Regions from separate parts of the Streptomyces sp. NPDC043176 genome, predicted to be linked through region 1. Evidence: riboswitches for the same ligand, from Rfam matches in the RefSeq annotation. Region 1 holds a riboswitch; each other region holds the start of a gene.
The links. A riboswitch is a leader RNA that binds a small molecule or an ion and turns the genes downstream of it on or off. The one in region 1 is predicted to bind cobalamin.
Positions count from the first base shown of each region.

Region 2: it holds a riboswitch for cobalamin, as region 1 does, so the genes downstream of both, AC067A_RS01275 (ribonucleoside-diphosphate reductase subunit alpha) here and AC067A_RS30785 (energy-coupling factor ABC transporter permease) in region 1, are expected to answer to the same signal.
Region 3: it holds a riboswitch for cobalamin, as region 1 does, so the genes downstream of both, cobN (cobaltochelatase subunit CobN) here and AC067A_RS30785 (energy-coupling factor ABC transporter permease) in region 1, are expected to answer to the same signal.

Region 1 is NZ_JBWKCA010000024.1:56,913-63,368, forward strand. It holds gene AC067A_RS30765 (oxidoreductase) at 1-2,003, opposite strand, end outside; gene AC067A_RS30770 (ATP-binding cassette domain-containing protein) at 2,100-2,972, opposite strand; gene cbiQ (cobalt ECF transporter T component CbiQ) at 2,969-3,718, opposite strand; gene AC067A_RS30780 (energy-coupling factor ABC transporter substrate-binding protein) at 3,725-4,225, opposite strand; gene AC067A_RS30785 (energy-coupling factor ABC transporter permease) at 4,234-4,932, opposite strand; cobalamin riboswitch at 4,962-5,194, opposite strand; gene AC067A_RS30790 (PTS-dependent dihydroxyacetone kinase phosphotransferase subunit DhaM) at 5,247-5,690, opposite strand; gene dhaL (dihydroxyacetone kinase subunit DhaL) at 5,804-6,424, opposite strand.
Region 2 is NZ_JBWKCA010000001.1:276,469-282,924, forward strand. It holds gene AC067A_RS01275 (ribonucleoside-diphosphate reductase subunit alpha) at 1-1,978, opposite strand, end outside; cobalamin riboswitch at 2,111-2,254, opposite strand; gene AC067A_RS01280 (GNAT family N-acetyltransferase) at 2,288-2,788, opposite strand; gene mctP (monocarboxylate uptake permease MctP) at 2,864-4,486, opposite strand; gene AC067A_RS01290 (DUF3311 domain-containing protein) at 4,483-4,737, opposite strand; gene AC067A_RS01295 (GntR family transcriptional regulator) at 4,898-5,662, opposite strand; gene AC067A_RS01300 (extracellular solute-binding protein) at 6,091-6,456, shown strand, end outside.
Region 3 is NZ_JBWKCA010000006.1:395,845-402,300, reverse strand. It holds gene AC067A_RS13210 (ATP-binding cassette domain-containing protein) at 1-1,224, shown strand, start outside; gene cobN (cobaltochelatase subunit CobN) at 1,755-5,369, opposite strand; cobalamin riboswitch at 5,444-5,579, opposite strand; gene AC067A_RS13200 (cobalamin biosynthesis protein CobG) at 5,656-6,456, shown strand, end outside.

The sequences.
Region 1 (6,456 bases):
GCGAGCCGCGTGCCCTGGTCGATGGCGCGCTTGGCGTCCAGCTCGGCGGCGACGTCGGCGCCGCCGATGAGGTGCGCCGTGCGGCCCGCCGCGACCAGCTCCTCGTACAGGTCCCGCTTCGGCTCCTGGCCGGAGCAGAGGACGACCGTGTCCACCGGCAGCAGCTGCGGCTCCCCGTCGACGGTCAGGTGCAGGCCCTCGTCGTCGATCCGCTCGTAGGACACGCCCGCGACCATCGTGACGCCCCGGTGCTTGAGCTCGGTCCGGTGGATCCAGCCCGTCGTCTTGCCGAGGCCGGCGCCGACCTTGGAGCTCTTGCGCTGGAGCAGGTGCACCTGGCGGGGCGGCGCGTTCCGCTCGGGCGCGCGGAGCCCGCCCCGGTTCTCGTAGGAGGTGTCGACGCCCCACTGGCGGAAGTACGTCTCGGGGTCCTGGCTCGCGCCCTCGCCGCCGTCCGTGAGGAACTCCGCGACGTCGAAGCCGATGCCGCCCGCGCCGATGACGGCCACCCGGTCGCCGACGGGCGCGCCGTCGCGCAGCACGTCGAGGTAGCTGACGACGCTCGGGTGGTCGACCCCGGCGATGGCGGGCGTGCGGGGGGAGACGCCGGTGGCGACGACGACCTCGTCGTAGCCGTCCAGGTCCCCGGCCGCGACCGGGGTGTTCAGGCGGACCTCGACCCCGCGCTCGGCGAGCTGGACGCGGAAGTAGCGCAGCGTCTCCTCGAACTCCTCCTTGCCCGGTACCCGCTTGGCGACGTTCAGCTGGCCGCCGATCTCGGCGGCGGCGTCGAAGAGGGTGACCGCGTGGCCGCGCTCGGCCGCGGACACGGCGCAGGCCAGTCCGGCCGGGCCCGCGCCGACGACCGCGACGCGCTTGGCGAGGCGGGTGGGGGAGAGGACCAGCTCGGTCTCGTGGCAGGCGCGCGGGTTGACCAGGCAGGACGTGATCTTGAGGTTGAAGGTGTGGTCCAGGCAGGCCTGGTTGCAGCCGATGCAGGTGTTGATGGTGTCGGCGCGGTCGGCGGCGGCCTTGGCGACGAAGGCGGGGTCGGCCAGGAACGGCCGGGCCAGCGACACCAGGTCGGCGCGGCCGTCGGCGAGGATCTCCTCGGCGACCTCGGGCGTGTTGATGCGGTTGCTGGTGACGAGCGGTACGGAGACCGCGCCCATCAGCTTCTTCGTCACCCAGGTGTACGCGCCGCGCGGCACGGAGGTGGCGATGGTCGGGATCCGCGCCTCGTGCCAGCCGATGCCGGTGTTGATGATGGTCGCGCCGGCGGCCTCGATCTCCTTGGCGAGCTGGACGACCTCCTCCAGGGTGGAGCCGCCGGGGACGAGGTCCAGCATGGACAGGCGGTAGACGAGGATGAAGTCCCGGCCCACCCGCTCGCGGATCCGGCGGACGATCTCCAGGGGGAACCGCACGCGGTTCTCGTAGGACCCGCCCCACCGGTCGGTCCGCTGGTTGGTGGCGGCCGCGATGAACTCGTTGATCAGGTAGCCCTCGGACCCCATCACCTCGACGCCGTCGTACCCGGCCTCCCTGGCCAGCTCGGCGCAGCGGGCGTAGTCCTCGACGGTCTGCTCGACCTCGGCGTCGGTCAGCTCGTTCGGCACGAAGGGGCTGATGGGCGCCTTGATCGCGCTGGGGCCGACCAGGCCGGGGTGGTACGCGTACCGGCCGAAGTGCAGGATCTGCATCGCGATCCTGCCCCCTTCGGCGTGCACGGCTTCGGTGATCAGCCGGTGCTCGGCGACCTCCTCGGCGGTGGTCAGCTTGGCGCCGCCGTCCCAGGGCCGCCCGGCCTCGTTGGGGGCGATGCCGCCGGTGACGATCAGCCCGGCGCCGCCCCGCGCCCGCTCCGCGTAGAACGCGGCCATGCGCTCGAAGCCGTGCTCGGTCTCCTCGAGGCCGACGTGCATCGATCCCATGATCACCCGGTTGGGCAGGGTCGTGAACCCGAGGTCGAGCGGGCTCAGCAGATGCGGGTACGGGGTCATGGGGGCGCCTCCTCGCGCAGGGTGGTCGCCCTCAGTTCTACGGGGACCCCGGGCGCTTCTGCAACTAGTTGCAGAAGATTGGCGACGTGACGTCCACTACTCGGTGACGAAGGAGTCCAGGAGGGCGCCCAGCTCCTCCGCCGTCCGGGGCTCGACGGCGTCGGGCCCCAGCAGGCCGTGCGCGCGCAGGAGGCGGGCCACGGCGGTGCCCCAGGGCCGGCGGAGCCGGGCGGCCGCGAGCAGGGCGTCGTCCGCGAGGAGGTCGGCCACCGGGCCGGTGTGGAGACCGGAGGGAGCCAGGACGGCCGCCTCGTCGGCCCAGCGCAGTGCCAGGTCGACGTCGTGCGTCGCCATCACCACCGTCGTGCCGCCCTCCCGAAGCCGCCGCAGGGCGTCGAGGAGCCGCTCCTGACCGTGGGGGTCGAGACCGGCCGTCGGCTCGTCCATGATCAGGACCCGCGGCCGCATCGCCACGGCACCCGCGATCGCGGCCCGCTTGCGCTGCCCGTACGACAGCAGGTGCGTCGGCCGGTCCGCCAGCGCCACGATGTCCAGGGCCTCCAGCGCCTCGCGCACCCGGAGCCGCACCTCCTCCTCGGGCAGCCCCAGGTTCATCGGCCCGAACGACACGTCCTGGCCGACCGAGGCGGCGAACAGCTGGTCGTCCGGGTCCTGCACCACCAGTTGCACCGTGGTCCGCAGCCGCGTCAGCCCCCGGCGGTCGTACGCCACCTCCGCGCCGTCCAGGAGCAGCGACCCGCTTCCGCACCGCAGCCCCCCGCTCAGCAGCCGCAGCAGCGTCGTCTTGCCGCTGCCGTTGCGACCGAGGAGCGCGATCGCCCGCCCCTCCGCCACCGCGAAGTCCACGCCCGACAGGACGGCGGGACCGTCCTCGTAGGCGAAGCCCGCCCCCACCAGCTCCACGACAGGCGTCGAGCCCTGGGCCGTCGCCGGGTTCTGAGACGTCACGGAAGGAACCTTTCCAGTACGAGAGTGAGGGCGACGAGCCCCCCGAGGAGCACGCCCGTCGCCGCGAGGAACCGGCGGGAGATCCCGCACACGGGCACCAGCACCCGCAGCGTCCCGTCGTACCCCCGGCCCGCGAGCCCCGACTGCAGCCGCTGCGCCCGGTCGAAGGCGCGCACGAACGTGGTCGCGCCGAGACCGGCGAGCGAACGCCAGGTCGCCGCCCGTGACGTGTGCCCCAGGCGGGCCGCCTGTGCCTGCCGGATCTTCGACAGCGAGTCCAGCAGCAGGAAGATGATCCGGTACATCACGAGCGCCACGTCCACCACCGGCGCCGGCACCCCCGCCCGGACCAGCCGGGGCAGCACGTCCGACACCGGCGTCGTGAACGCGAACAGCAGCACCCCGAGCGAGGCCGCCGCCGTCCGCGCCAGCAGCTCGCCCGCGTGCGTCGGCCCGGCGGGCGCGAGCGCCACGAGTCCGCGCGCCCCGCCCACCTCGAACAGCAACGGCACCGCACCCGTGACACAGAAGCCGAGCGGCACCCGGAACGCCCGCCACAACTGACGGCCCGGCACGCCGGCAGGCCCGAGCAGCACCACGAGCGTCACCGCCGCCACCAGCACGGCCCCCGGCCACGGCGGCAGACACACGGCGCACAACGTCAGACCGAAGCCGAGGAGCGCCTTCTCGGCGGGATGGCGGGAGCGCCAGCGACTGCTGTGCGCAGCCGCGTCGATGGGCAGCATCGGCGTCTACGCGTCCCGGTCCCCGACGTCACCGACCGGCCCCGGACCGGCGGCCGGCACACCGGAGCCCCCGGCGACCGGCCGCGTCGCGCCGGAGCCCGGACCGTCGGGACGCGGCGAACCGGAGCCGACGTCCTGGGCGCCGCCCGTCGCGGACGCGCCCGCGCCTTCCGTCGCCCGACCGCCCTGACCGGCGTCGGCCGCCACCAGAGCGGCGCCCTGCCGGCGGCCGCGCCGCAGACCGAAGTAGTACGCCAGGACTCCGGCGCCCAGCGCCGCCTGGAGGGCGAAGAGGGCGGACTCGATCTCGCCGGACGGCGGCTCGTACAGCGGGCTGAACCACGGCTCGTAGTCCGGCCGGAGCTCCGTGATGGCGGTCTCCGCCTCCGCGTCCGCCCCGGTGAACGGCTCTTCCTTGTGGTCGCCCAGACCCAGGACGAGCGGAAGCACCGCGAGCGCGACGACGACCAGCAGCAGCAGTCCGTTGATCTTCGCGTTCCGGCTGATCCTGGTGCTCATCGCGCCGTCGCCCCCTCGCGCAGTTCCTTCTCGGCCCGGGGAAGGACGCCCAGACGCGTCAGGTCACCCTTGCTCGACTGGGTGAGCAGCCGCATCACGAGCACGGTCAGCAGCCCCTCGCTCACCGCCAGCGGAATCTGCGTCACCGCGAAGATCCCGCCGAACTTGGCGAGCGCGCCCGCCACGCCGGTGGCCGGGTCGGGGAAGGCGAGGGCCAGCTGCACGCTGGTGACGCAGTACGTGGACAGGTCGGCGACGAACGCGCCGAAGAAGACGGCGACCATCAGGGGCGTGCCGAACCGGCGCAGCAGGCGGTACGTCCCGTACCCCGCCCAGGGCCCGACGATCGCCATCGAGAAGGCGTTCGCGCCGAGCGTGGTCAGTCCGCCGTGGGCGAGCAGCAGGGCCTGGAAGAGCAGGGTGATCGTGCCCAGGACCGCCATGATCGGCGGCCGGAACAGGATCGCCCCCAGACCCGTGCCCGTCGGATGGGAACAACTGCCCGTCACCGAAGGCAGCTTGAGCGCCGACAGGACGAACGTGAAGGCACCGGAGGCGCCCAGCAGCAGGGTGGACTCGGGGTTGGACCGCACCTCGCGCGTGAGCGCGCGGACCCCGTGGACGACGAACGGGGCGGCCGCGACGCCCCAGGCGACGGCGTGCGCAGGGGGCAGATACCCCTCGGCTATATGCATGGTCGGGAGACCCTCTCCAGCACCTCGTGGATGGACAACGCACCCTGGCCGGTCTCCTGGCTGACGGTCATCCGTCCGACTCCGCCTTCCCACACCGCGGCGGTCTCCCGTCGTGGTCCAGTGGCTTCCCCGAGGGCGCTTCCCGCGGGGGTGGAGCCGGACCTCCCGATCACAGTGGCGAGGGCCGCACCGGTACTGCACCGGTTTCCCGTACACCAAGGCCCTGCGACATTAGTGCGTTGACCAGGTACATCACAACACGGTCGCCACCCGGTGCGGCTCCTCCGTCACTCCGCGCACGCGGCCCCGCAGGGTCATTCCTTGCGATAGGCGTAGGCCTCCGAGGCGGCCGCCGCCACCGCGTCGAGGTCCCCGCCCGCGCTCGCCGTCACCAGCGCCGCCACCGCGCCCTCGACGAACGGCGCGTCCACCAGCCGGGAGCCCCCGGGTAGTTCGTCACCTTCGGCGAGGAGCGCCTTCACGGTGAGCACGGCGCTGCCGAGGTCGACGAGCAGCGCCACCCCGGCGCCCCGGTCCGCCTCCTTCGCCGCCTCGGCGATCAACTCGGAACTCGTCCCCAGCCCTCCGTCAGGCGTCCCGCCCGCCGGTACCACCGGCGCCAGCTTTCCACCCCCCGCCAGCCCCCGCGCCAGCTCGGTCACCGCCGCCGCCACCGCCGCACTGTGCGACACGAGCACGATCCCGACGAGGGCCGCACCGCGAGGCCCCGCACCGCCCGATCCCGCGTCCCCGGGCACCGCACCGCCCGATCCCGCGTCCCCGGACGCCGGGCCACCGGGCCCCGCACCGCCGGTGACCGCGTCGGCGTCCACGGCCGCGCTCCCGGACGCCGAAGCGCCGCCCGGCGCGCTCACGACACCCCCTCCGCGGCCGCCGTCTCGGCGAGCGCGGAGAAGAGCAGGGCCGACGACGTCGCCCCCGGGTCCCGGTGCCCGACCGACCTCTCGCCGAGGTAACTCGCCCTGCCCTTGCGCGCCCGCAGGGGTACGGTCCCGAGGGCGCCCTCGTCCGCGGCCGCGCGCGCCGCGCCGAACGAGGTCCGCAGCCCCTCCACGGCCGGGACCAGCGAGTCCAGCATCGTCTTGTCGCCGACGTGCGCGCCGCCGAGCTGCGAGACGGCGGCGACGCCCGAGTCCAGGGCCTCGGCGAGCCGTACCCGGTCGATCGTCCCGTCCTCGCCCAGGGTCTTCCCGGCGCGGCGCAACAGCGTCCCGTACAACGGCCCCGACGCGCCGCCGACCGTGGAGATGAGGTGGCGCCCGGCGGTGGTGAGCACGGCGCCGGGCGTCGCCGGCGGGTCCTTCGCCAGGGTCTCCGTCACGGCGGCGAACCCGCGCTTGAGATTGGCTCCGTGGTCGGCGTCGCCGATGGCCGAGTCCAGCTCGGTCAGCCGGTCCGCCTCGCGCTCGACGGCCCCGGCGACCGCGGCCAGCCAGCGCACGAGGAACTCCGCCCCGAACGTCTCCGTCATGCCCTCTCCCTCGTCCGCACGCGTCCCCACCC
Region 2 (6,456 bases), on a different contig from region 1:
GGGCGTCCCACACGCCGAGCTTCTTCAGCTCGTCGACCAGGTACGAGTTGACCTGGAGGAACTCGCCGGACAGCGTCTCGCGCTTGAAGAGGTTCGAGACCTGCGGCTCGATGCACTCGTACACGCCCGCGATCGAGGCGATGGTCGCGGTCGGAGCGATCGCGAGGAGCAGGCTGTTGCGCATGCCGACGGCGGCGATCCGCTCGCGCAGCGCGGCCCAGCGCTCGGGCCAGTTGAGCTCGACGTCGTAGTGGTCCGGGTGCAGCACACCGCGGGCCGTGCGGGTCTGCTCCCAGGCGGGGAGCGGGCCGCTGCGCTCGGCGAGGTCCGCGGAGGCCTCGTACGCGGCCAGCATGATCCGCTCGGCGATCCGGGTGGACAGCGCGCGCGCCTCGGCGGAGTCGAACGGCATCCGCAGCTTGAAGAAGACGTCCTGGAGGCCCATCGCGCCCAGGCCGACCGGACGCCAGCGGGCGTTGGAACGCCCGGCCTGCTCGGTCGGGTAGAAGTTGATGTCGACGACCCGGTCGAGGAAGGTGACGGCCGTGCGGACGGTCGCGTCGAGCCGCTCCCAGTCGATGTCGCCCCCGGCCACGAACGAACCGAGGTTCACCGAGCCGAGGTTGCAGACGGCCGTCTCGCCGTCGTTCGTGACCTCGATGATCTCGGTGCACAGGTTCGAGGAGTGGACGACCGTGCCCGGCTCGGCGGTCTGGTTGGCCGTCCGGTTGGAGGCGTCCTTGAAGGTCATCCAGCCGTTGCCGGTCTGCGCCAGGGTCCGCATCATCCGGCCGTACAGGTCGCGGGCCGGCATCGTCTTGCGGGCCAGGCCCTTGGCCTCGGCGGCGCGGTAGGCGGCGTCGAACTCCTCGCCGTACAGGTCGACGAGCTCGGGCACGTCCGCCGGGGAGAACAGCGACCAGTCGGCGTCCGCGTTGACCCGGCGCATGAACTCGTCCGGGATCCAGTGCGCCAGGTTCAGGTTGTGCGTACGGCGCTGGTCCTCGCCCGTGTTGTCGCGGAGCTCCAGGAACTCCTCGATGTCCGCGTGCCAGGTCTCCAGGTAGACGGCGGCCGCGCCCTTGCGGCGGCCGCCCTGGTTCACGGCGGCGACGGAGGCGTCGAGGGTCTTCAGGAACGGCACGATGCCGTTGGAGTGCCCGTTGGTGCCGCGGATCAGCGAACCGCGGGCGCGGATGCGGGAGTAGGAGAGCCCGATGCCGCCGGCGTGCTTCGAGAGGCGCGCGACCTGGTGGTAGCGGTCGTAGATGGAGTCCAGCTCGTCCTGCGGGGAGTCGAGCAGGTAGCAGGAGGACATCTGCGGGTGACGGGTACCGGAGTTGAAGAGCGTGGGGGAGGACGGCAGGTAGTCCAGGCGGCTCATCAGCCCGTACAGCGCGCCGACCTCGTCGAGCGCGCGGACGCTGTCGTCCTCGGCCAGGCCGCAGGCCACCCGCAGCATGAAGTGCTGCGGCGTCTCGATCACCTTGCGGGTGATCGGGTGGCGCAGCAGGTAGCGCGAGTAGAGGGTGCGCAGACCGAAGTAGCCGAAGCGGTCGTCGCCGGCCCGGTCGATCGTCGCGTCGAGCCGCTCGGCGTGCAGCGCGACGAAGTCGGCGGTGCGGTCGGCGATCAGGCCCTCGCGGTGACCGACCCGGACGGAGGCGGAGAAGGAGACCGCGCCCTGGCCCGCCGCCTCGTCGGCGATGGTGATCGTCAGGAGCCGGGCGGCGAGCCGGGAGTACGCCGGGTCCTCGGCGATCAGGCCCGCGGCCGCCTCGGTGGCCAGCTCGCGCAGCTCCGCCTCGTCCGCCGCGGCGCTGCGGCCGCGCAGCGCGGCTGCGGCGACCTTGCCGGGGTCGGTGTCGGGGAGATCGGCGGTGAGGTCGGTCAGGGTCCGCAGCAGTACGGTCCCGGGGCCGTCGCTCTCGACCGCGGAAGCCTCGGCCGAAGCCGGATCGGCGGGCGCGATGGTCACGTGGGGGCTCTCCCTCGCTCGGCCGGGGCCGCGACGGGGGAAGGCGGGCGAGGGGGCGCCCGTATCGCCGGACGCGCCGTGTCCACCGGCCCACTCCGCGAGGCCCGGAAGTCAGTGGCACCCGGAACGGAAGGACCGGGCGCGCTGCCCGCAGGTGCTCGGACTCACTCCGTACGAAACCGCATGAAGCACACCGTTGCGGGACAGTTCCGGATTCGCGCCGGATTCCCCTGCGTCGACAGCGAGGATGAGCATACATGTGGGGGGCGCCGCTGACGGCACCCCCCACATGTTGTGTCGGTTGCGGGGCTAAAGCTCCAGCGCGTACGTCAGCAGCGTGTGTTCGGGGATCGGCTGCCAGTCCCGCTCGGGGGTCCGCAGGAAGCCGAGCCGGTCGTAGATCCGGTGCGCGGAGACCATCTTCGCGTCCGTGGAGAGCACCACCCGCCGGCACCCCGGCAGGGTCCGCGCCCGGTCCACGCAGACGCGCACGAGTGTCTCTCCGACGCCCCTGCCGCGGGCCGCCGGCGCGACCACGAGCATCCGGAACTCGGCCTCGCCTTCGACGGCGATGTCCGCCCAGGCGGTGCCGCCGCGGGCGAAGGTCACCCCGCCGACGATCCCGCCCTCCGCGTCGACGGCGACGAGGACCTCGCTCTCGCGAGCCCGCCGGGCCGTGTCGCGGAGCACGTCCAGATAGAAGTCGTCCTCTCCGTGCAGCAGCAGCCCGTCGTTCAGATAGGTCAGTCCGGTGAGCTCGCCGAGCTCTTCGTACTCCTCGGGCCGTACCGCCCTGATCGTGAAGTCCATGGGCCCAGTCTGCCTCCGTCGCACGTGAAGGGGCCCGGGATTTCTCCCGGGCCCCTTCACGTGCGCGTCCGTGGGTCAGTGCACCGAGGCGCCGACCTTGGGGAGTTCGCGGACACCGGCGTCGCCGGCGTCCGCCGTGTAGTCCTCGGGCGAGGTCTCGTCGACGCCGTCGGGGGCCTTGACGGCCCGGAGGACGAAGGTGAGGACGACCGTGACGAGGACGTTGAGGACGAAGGCGGTGAGGCCGATGTAGCCGATCTCGCCGATGCCCGGGATCTCGGCGGAGGAGCCGCCGAAGTGCTTCTGGGTCGGGCTGGCGACGCCGTACGCGGCGGCCGTGCCGTACACCATGCCGACGGCCCAGCCGGCGAGCAGCGCCCAGCGGTGGAACCAGCGGGTGAACAGGCCGCCGACGAGCGCCGGGAAGGTCTGCAGGATCCAGATGCCGCCCAGCAGCTGGAAGTTGATCGCGACCGTCTTGTCCATGGTGAGGACGAAGACCAGCGCGCCGACCTTCACCAGGAGGGAGACCAGCTTGGAGACCTTGGTCTCCTGGGCCGGGGTCGCGTCCGGCTTGATGAAGTCCTTGTAGATGTTGCGGGTGAACAGGTTGGCCGCGGCGATCGACATGATGGCGGCCGGGACGAGCGCGCCGATGCCGATCGCGGCGAACGCGACGCCCGCGAACCAGTCCGGGAACATGGTCTCGAAGAGCTGCGGGATGGCGAGCTGACCGTTCTTGACCTTGATCCCGGCGGCGATCGCCATGAAGCCGAGCAGCGCGAGCAGGCCCAGCATCAGCGAGTACAGCGGCAGGATCGTGGTGTTGCGGCGGATGACCTCGCGGCTCTTCGACGACAGCGTCGCCGTGATGGAGTGCGGGTACATGAACAGCGCGAGCGCCGAGCCGAGCGCGAGCGTCGCGTACGTCCACTGGCCGGCCTCACCGGGGACCAGCGCGCCGCGCGGCTTGCCGGTCGCCGGGTTGGTCTGCGCGTACGCCTCGCCGGCCTTCGCGAAGATCTCGTCGAACCCGCCCAGCTTGATCGGGATGTAGATGATGGCCACCGCGATCACGATGTAGATCAGGGTGTCCTTGACGAAGGCGATGAGGGCCGGGGCGCGCAGACCCGAGGAGTACGTGTACGCCGCGAGGACGCCGAAGGCCAGCAGCAGCGGCAGGTCCTTGACGAACCAGTGGGTGGTCTCGCCGCCGCCTACGCCCATCACGTCCAGGACGGCCTGGATGCCGACGAGTTGGAGGGCGATGTACGGCATGGTGGCGAGGATTCCGGTGACCGCGACCGCGAGCGACAGGCTCTTGGAGCCGAAGCGGCCCCGGACGAAGTCGGAGGTGGTCACGTACCCGTGCTTGTGCGAGACCGACCAGAGGCGCGGCAGGAACGTGAAGATCAGCGGGTAGACCAGGATCGTGTAGGGCACGGCGAAGAAGCCGGCCGCGCCCGCCGCGTAGATGGCCGCCGGGACGGCGACGAAGGTGTACGCGGTGTACAGGTCGCCGCCGAGCAGGAACCAGGTCACCCAGGTGCCGAACGACCGTCCGCCCAGGCCCCATTCGTCGAGGCTGTGCTCGTCCTCGGCCTTGCGCCAGCGCGCGGCCAGGAAGCCCATGACCGTGACGGCCAGGAAGAAGAAGACGAAGACGCCGAGCGCCACGCCGTTCACGCCGTCCTTCATCGCGCGTCACCTCCCTTGCGGGCACGCTGGTCCCGCTGCCACAGCATGTAGGCGACCATGGTGAGCGCGGTGGAGACCAGCACCCAGAGCATCTGGTACCAGTAGAAGAACGGGATGCCGGCGAAGAGCGGTTCGACCTTCGCGTACGAACTCACCCAGAGCATCGCCACGAACGGGGCGACCAGGCAGAGCGCGATGACCACCCTCAGGGGGGTGATGACCGGTTGTTTCCCTTGTGCGGCTTCTGACATGGCGATTCCGTCCCCTCGCTGATCACCTCGTGATGGTGGGGAAATCTAGGGGACGCGTTCTCCGCAGGGAACCCCTGTCCGCATAACGGAATTGATTCTTCGGAATCCCGCACGGCAGCCGCGGCCGGGGCCCCGGTGGGCGGGGCTCCGGCCCGGCGGGTCAGCCGTTGGGGCGCTGGAGGCGGGCGACGAACTTGTACCGGTCGCCGCGGTAGACCGAGCGCACCCACTCGACCGGCTCGCCCTGGCCGTCGAGGGAGTGACGGGAGAGCATCAGCATCGGGAGGCCGACGTCCGTGCCGAGCAGCCCGGCCTCGCGCGGGGTGGCGAGGGAGGTCTCGATGGTCTCCTCGGCCTCGGCCAGGTGCACGTCGTACACCTCGGCGAGGGCGGTGTAGAGGGACGTGTACTTCACCAGGGACCGGCGCAACGCGGGGAAGCGCTTCGCCGACAGGTGGGTGGTCTCGATGGCCATCGGCTCGCCGCTCGCGAGACGCAGCCGCTCGATGCGCAGGACGCGCCCGCCGGTGGAGATGTCCAGCAGCCCGGCGAGGGTGTCGTCCGCGGTGACGTACCCGATGTCGAGGAGCTGCGAGGTCGGTTCGAGGCCCTGGGCCCGCATGTCCTCGGTGTACGAGGTGAGCTGCAGGGCCTGGGAGACCTTGGGCTTGGCGACGAAGGTGCCCTTGCCCTGGATGCGCTCCAGGCGCCCCTCGACCACCAGCTCCTGGAGGGCCTGGCGCACGGTGGTCCGCGAGGTGTCGAACTCGGCCGCCAGGGTGCGCTCCGGCGGCACCGGCGTGCCGGGCGGGAGGGTCTCCGTCATGTCGAGCAGGTGACGCTTCAGCCGGTAGTACTTGGGCACGCGCGCGGTGCGGGTGACTGCCCCGCCCTCTGTCTCTGTGCCGCCCGCGTCCGTGGCCATGGCCTGCCTTCCCGACTCCTGTGCTGCTGCCGTCACCGGCTCCTCCGTCTGTCGCGGCTCACATGGTGGCACGCTTCGTGTGCTCTCACCGTTTCTCCTGCCGATATGTGCCGGTTCGGCGAGGAGGAGTCGTTCCCTGCCTCTTATACACCGAGGAGTCCCTCGTTGGTCTAGGCCATTCAGGTCGCGAGGTGGGGGCAATTCCAGGGTCCCCCACCCGCCTTCCGGAGGGCGCGCCGAGGCGAGGTGTCGGTCCGATAACGGACGCCACTACCCGTCTTACACACTCTTGACACCCCAAAAGGTCTAGGCCAAGCTCCGGGTACTGGTCTAAACCATTAAAGACCAGGTCCCAGCCCCACGAGCACTACCCGACGTATGTCTTCGCGCGGTGGGCAGGGGTTGCAGGCATCCCTGAGGAGGGTGGCGTGAAGCGCAAGCTCATCGCGGCGATCGGCGTCGCGGGCATGATGGTCTCGATCGCGGCGTGTGGGGGCTCCGACAAGTCCGGAGACAACGCCGGCGGCGACGCCAAGGAGCTCACCGTCTGGCTGACGGTGGACGCCCAGAACAACTGGCCCGAGCTGGTCAAGGCCGCCGACGACGCGGTGACCAAGAAGCACCCGGGCATCAAGATCAAGCACGAGTACTACGGCTGGCCGGACAAGAACACCAAGCTCGACGCGGTGCTCGCCACGGACAAGGCCCCGGATGTTGTCGAAATGGGCAACACCGAGATGATCAGCTACATGGCCAAGGGCGCCTTCGCCGAGGTCGACGCGTCGAAGTTCGCG
Region 3 (6,456 bases), on a different contig from region 1:
GGCGACAACGGCTCGGGAAAGTCCACCCTCCTGCGGCTCCTCGCCGGCCTGGAGGCCCCCGACAACGGCACGGTGACCGTCGAGTCCCCCGGTGGCATCGGCCACCTCCCCCAGACCCTCGACCTCCCCCCGCACACGACCGTCGGCGACGCCGTCGACCACGCGCTCGCGGACATCCGAATCCTGGAAGCCGCGATCCGCACCGCGGAGAAAGCCCTGTCGGCCGCCGCCGGCGAGTGCGAAGACGCTCTCGCCTCGTACGCCGAACTGCTCGCCGCCTACGACGCCCGGGGCGGCGCCGACGCCGGCCGGCGCGTCGAGACGATCCTGCGACGGCCGGGCGAACCCGGCCCGCTCGACCGCCGACGGCCACTCGGCACCCTCTCCGGCGGTCAGCGCGCCCGCAGACAACGGGAGCACGAGGAGTGGAAGGAGGAACCCGCCCGGTACCGGTCCCTCGCCGACACGCACATCGACCGCTTCTCCGCGATCCCGCGCGAGGCCCCGGCCGCGTTCAGCGGAGCGGGCGCCTTCCGCGCCCGGTCACGCGCGCACGGCGCGATGAGCAGGATCCGCGCCGCCCGCGAGCGGCTCACCCGGCTCACCGACCACCCCGTGCCCGCACCGCCCGAACCACTCCGGTTCCGCGCGGACCTCGGCGGCGAAGGCGGCCGCGTCGACCTGACCGGCATACGGGTCGACGGACGGCTCCACCTCGACGCCCTCCCCCTCGACCCGGGCGCCCGCCTCCTGGTCACCGGCCCGAACGGCGCCGGCAAGACCACCCTCCTCCGAGTCCTGGCGGGCGAACTCGCCCCGGACGCGGGCACGGTGACCGTACCCGCCCGGGTCGGGCTGCTCCGCCAGGACACGACCCCACCCCTCGACCCCCGTACGGTGGGCGAGGCCTTCGGAGAAGGCCGCGAGGACGAACTGCTCGCCCTCGGGCTCTTCGCGGAACGGGACCTCCCGACTCCCGTCCGCCTGCTTTCGACCGGCCGGCGCCGCAAGCTCGAACCGGCACGGCTGATGACGTCACCCGTCGACCTGCTCCTCCTCGACGAGCCCACGAACCATCTGGCGCCGGGGCTCGTGGAGGAGCTCGAGGCGGCGCTCGCGGTGTATCGCGGCACGCTCGTCGTCGTCACCCACGACCGGCGCCTCCGCGACGCCGCCCCCGCCGCCCACCTTCACCTCGCGCCCGCGCCGCGCGTGGTGCGCTGAGCCCCGCGCGATGCGTTCTGCGCCCGCCCCTCGTGTGGCCCTCGCCCCCGCGTTGTGGGCCGTGCCCCGCCCGTTGTGGGCCACCGTTCCGCCGGGGCGGGCCCACCCCGCGCCTCCGCCCACCCCGTTGTGGGCCCTCGTTCCGCTGGACGGTGCCCACCCCCGCGCCCATCGCCGTGGGCCACCGTTCCGCTGGTGCGGTGCCCACCCCCGCGCCTCCGCCCCCCCGTTGGGGGCGATCGTTCCGCTGGGGCGGAACGGGTGGGCACAACGGACGGCGCCCCGTGCCGGGCCCAGGCTTCCGCGCCTGAACCCGCACCCGGTGTGCGACGCCGTACCGGTGCGGGCCCGGGCACAAGGGGCGGACGCGCCGCCAAGCGCGCCGTCCCGTGTGCCCCCCGTCCCGCCCAGCGGGACGACTGCCCACACGGCGGGCGGGTACGGGCCCAGTCTGGCGCGGGCCCACACGGCGGTGGGGGCGAAGGGCCACACGGCAGTGGGTGCGGGCTCGCGCGGTGGCGGGGGTGGGGTCAGGCGTTTTCTTCGAGGTCGCCTTCGGTTTCGAGGAAGACCTGGCGGAGGGCCGCGAGCGTCTCGGGGTCGGGCTTCTCCCACATGCCGCGGGACTCGGCTTCGAGGAGGCGCTCGGCGATGCCGTGGAGGGCCCAGGGGTTGGCTTCCTTGAGGAAGGCCTGGTTGGCGGGGTCGAGGACGTACTCCTGGGTGAGCTTGTCGTACATCCAGTCGGCGACGACGCCGGTCGTGGCGTCGTATCCGAAGAGGTAGTCGACGGTGGCCGCGAGCTCGAAGGCGCCCTTGTAGCCGTGGCGGCGCATGGCCTCGATCCAGCGGGGGTTGACCACGCGGGCGCGGAAGACGCGGGAGGTCTCCTCGACGAGGGTGCGGGTGCGGACGGTCTCGGGGCGGGTGGAGTCGCCGATGTAGGCCTCGGGGGCGGTGCCCTTGAGCGCGCGGACGGTCGCGACCATGCCGCCGTGGTACTGGAAGTAGTCGTCGGAGTCGGCGATGTCGTGCTCGCGGGTGTCGGTGTTCTTGGCGGCGACCGCGATCCGCTTGTACGCGGTCTCCATCTCGGCACGGGCCGGGCGGCCTTCGAGCCCGCGGCCGTACGCGTACCCGCCCCACACCGTGTACACCTCGGCGAGGTCCGCGTCGGTGCGCCAGTCGCGCGAGTCGATCAGCTGGAGGATGCCCGCGCCGTACGTGCCGGGGCGGGAGCCGAAGATGCGGGTGGTGGCGCGGCGCTCGTCGCCGTGCTCGGCGAGGTCGGCCTGCGCGTGGGCGCGGACGTGGTTGTCCTCGGCGGACTCGTCTTCCAGGCCGGCGACGAGCCGGACGGCGTCGTCGAGGAGGCCGATGACGTGCGGGAACGCGTCGCGGAAGAAGCCGGAGATGCGCAGGGTGACGTCGATGCGCGGGCGGCCGAGCTCGGCGAGCGGGATGGGCTCCAGGCCGTTGACGCGGCGGGAGGCCTCGTCCCACAGCGGGCGGACGCCCAGCAGGGCGAGTGCCTCGGCGACGTCGTCGCCTGCGGTGCGCATGGCGCTCGTGCCCCACAGGGAGAGGCCGACGGAGGTCGGCCATTCGCCGTTGTCGGTGCGGTAGCGCTCCAGGAGGGAGTCGGCCAGGGCCTGGCCGGTCTCCCAGGCGAGCCGGGACGGCACGGCCTTCGGGTCGACCGAGTAGAAGTTCCGGCCGGTCGGCAGGACGTTGACGAGGCCGCGGAGCGGGGAGCCGGACGGCCCGGCGGGGACGAAGCCGCCGTTCAGGGCGTGTACGGCGTGCGTCAGCTCGTCGGTGGTGGCGGCGAGCCGCGGGACGACCTGGTCGCAGGCGAAGCGCAGGACGGACCGGACCTCCGGGCCGTACGCGGCGGCGACGGTCTCGACGGCGTCGGCCGACCAGCCGGCGCTCTCCATTGCCTCGACCAGCTCGCGGGCCTTGGCCTCGGCCTCGTCGGCGGTGGTGCGGGTGGCGGCGGACTCGTCGAGGCCGAGGGCCTCGCGCAGGCCGGGCAGGGCCTGGGTGCCGCCCCAGATCTGGCGGGCGCGGAGGATGGAGAGGACCAGGTTGACGCGGGCCTCGCCTTCGGGGGCGCCGCCGAGGACGTGGAGGCCGTCGCGGATCTGGGCGTCCTTGACCTCGCAGAGCCAGCCGTCGACGTGCAGCAGGAAGTCGTCGAAGCCGTCGTCCTCCGGGCGCTCTTCGAGGCCGAGGTCGTGGTCGAGCTTGGCGGCCTGGATCAGGGTCCAGATCTGGGCGCGGATGGCGGGCAGCTTCGCCGGGTCCATGGAGGAGATCTGCGCGTACTCGTCGAGGAGCTGCTCCAGGCGGGCGATGTCGCCGTAGGAGTCGGCGCGGGCCATCGGCGGCACCAGGTGGTCGACGAGCGTGGCGTGGACGCGCCGCTTGGCCTGGGTGCCCTCGCCCGGGTCGTTGACGAGGAACGGGTAGATCAGCGGGATGTCGCCGAGGGCCGCGTCGGGGCCGCAGGCGGCGGACAGGCCGGCGTTCTTGCCGGGCAGCCACTCCAGGTTGCCGTGCTTGCCCAGGTGGACCATGGCGTCGGCGCCGAAGCCGCCGTCCTCGGCGCGGGCGGCGATCCAGCGGTAGGCGGCCAGGTAGTGGTGGGACGGCGGGAGGTCGGGGTCGTGGTAGATCGCGATCGGGTTCTCGCCGAAGCCGCGCGGCGGCTGGATGAGGATCAGGAGGTTCCCGCGCCGCAGGGCGGCGAGGACGATGTCGCCCTCCGGGTTGCGGGAGCGGTCGAGGAACATCTCGCCGGGCGCCGGGCCCCAGTGCTCCTCGACCTGCTCGCGGAGTTCGGCGGGCAGGGTCGCGTACCAGCGCTTGTAGTCGGCGGCCGGGATGCGGACCGGGTTGCGGGCGAGCTGCTCCTCGGTGAGCCAGTCCTGGTCGTGGCCGCCGGCCTCGATGAGGGCGTAGATGAGCTCGTCGCCGTCGCCGGAGACCAGGCCGGGGAGCTCTTCGGCGGGGCCGAAGTCGTAGCCCTCCGCGATCAGGCGGCGGAGGAGCGCGACGGCGGAGGCGGGGGTGTCGAGGCCGACCGCGTTGCCGATGCGGGAGTGCTTGGTGGGGTAGGCGGAGAGGACGAGCGCCAGCTTCTTCTCGGCGTTCGGGATGTGGCGGAGCCGGGCGTGCCGGACGGCGATGCCGGCGACGCGGGCGGCGCGCTCGGCGTCGGCGACGTACGCGGGCAGGCCGTCCTCGTCGATCTCCTTGAAGGAGAAGGGGACGGTGATGAGCCGGCCGTCGAACTCGGGCACGGCGACCTGGCTGGCGGCGTCCAGCGGCGAGAGGCCTTCGTCGTTCTCCTCCCAGGCGGACCGCGAGCCGGTGAGGCACAGCGCCTGGAGGATCGGCACGTCGAGGGCGGCGAGCGCGCCCGCGTCCCAGGCCTCCTCGTCGCCGCCGGCCTGTGCCTCGGCGGGCTTCGTGCCGCCGGCGGCGAGGACGGTCGTGATGATCGCGTCGGCGGACCGCAGGGTCTCGACGAGTTCCGCCTCGGGGGCGCGCAGGGAGGCCACGTACAGCGGCAGCGCCTGGGCGCCGGCGTCCTCGACGGCGTCGCAGAGGGCGCCGACGAAGGCGGTGTTCCCGCTCATGTGGTGGGCGCGGTAGTAGAGCACGGCGACGGTCGGGCCGTCGGTGCGCTTCGGGGTGCGCTCCAGCGGGCCCCAGGTGGGGGCGGCGGCCGGGGCCTCGAAGCCGTGGCCGGTGAGCAGGACGGTGTCGGAGAGGAAGCGGGCCAGCTGCTCCAGGTTCGCCGGGCCGCCGTGCGCCAGGTAGGCGTGGGCCTCGGTGGCGACGCCGACGGGGACGGTGGAGGCCTCCATCAGCTGGGCGTCGGGGGCCTGTTCGCCGCTGAGGACGACGACGGGCTTTCCGGTGGCGCGGATGGCGTCGAGGCCCTCCTGCCAGGAGCGGAGCCCGCCGAGGAGGCGGACGACGACGAGTTCGGCGTCGTCGAGGAGGCCGTGGAGGTCGGCGAGGGGGAGGCGGGCGGGGTTGGCGAAGCGGTACTCCACCGGGCCGGCGGAGCCGGCGTTCGCCGCGCGGGCGCTGAGCAGGTCGGTGTCGGAGTGCGACAGCAGCAGAAGCATGGCGAGCTCAGGCCTTCCTCGGGGTTGTCCGCGCCCCGGGTTCGTGTGGGTTGGCCTCCCCTTGCTCGCGCGAAGCCGAGAGCTCGGGGAAGGGAGTTCCTGACTCACCCGTGCCATCGCTGGTACGGGTTCACAGTGGCGGGACCGCGCCGGATTCTCACCGGGCTTCCTCCCCGGGGTCCTGCGACCCCATGCCGTGTGCATAGTAGATCGTGAGGTCGGCGGGGCGGGGCGTGCCGGGGAGTCGGCCGGATCACACCCGGTGGTCGGCCGGTGCCCCGTGGGTATGCTCGCCGCCATGCCGCCCACCCCACCCCCGGCTACCGAACCGGGCGAACCTCGCATACGGGACCGTGGCGACGCCTGCCCCGGGGCACTGCGCCTGCACGCGGCCGACGACGGCCGGCTGGCCCGACTGCGCCTGCCCGCAGGTCGATTGACGCACCGTCAGGCCGAGGTCCTGGCGCGGGCGGCGGAGTCGCTCGGCGACGGGCGGATCAGCATCACCTCGCGCGGCAACGCGGAGCTCCGCGGCCTCGCGGACGACTGCGGGGCCGCGCTCGCGGAGCTGCTCGCCGACGCGGGCCTGCTGCCCTCGCCCACCCACGAGCGCATCCGCAACATCGTCGCCTCGCCGACCGCCGGACTCGACGGACTCGGCCACGCGGACGTGCAGTTGTGGGCGCGCGGGCTCGACGCCGCCCTGTGCGCCGCGCCCCGGGCCGCGTCCCTTTCGGGACGGTTCCTGTTCGTCCTGGACGACGGGCGCGGAGACGTGACCGGACTCGGCGGGGATGTGACCTTGGTCGCAGCCGAGGACGAGTCCGTCACTCTGTGGCTCGACGGCGGCCCGGCGGAGCGGCAGGTCTTCCGGCTCGCGGCCGCCGACGCCGTCCGCGCCGCCCTCACCGCCGCCCTCGCGTTCCTCGACGCCGCCGACGCCGCCGGCAACGGGGCCTGGCGCCCCCGCGAGCTGCCCGCCGGGCACCTCCCGGACGTGGCCGGCGCCCTGGCCCGCGCGGGCATCGCGGCCGAGCCCGTACCCGTACCGCTGCTGCCCTCGTCCCCGCCGCCCGCGCCCGGCGCA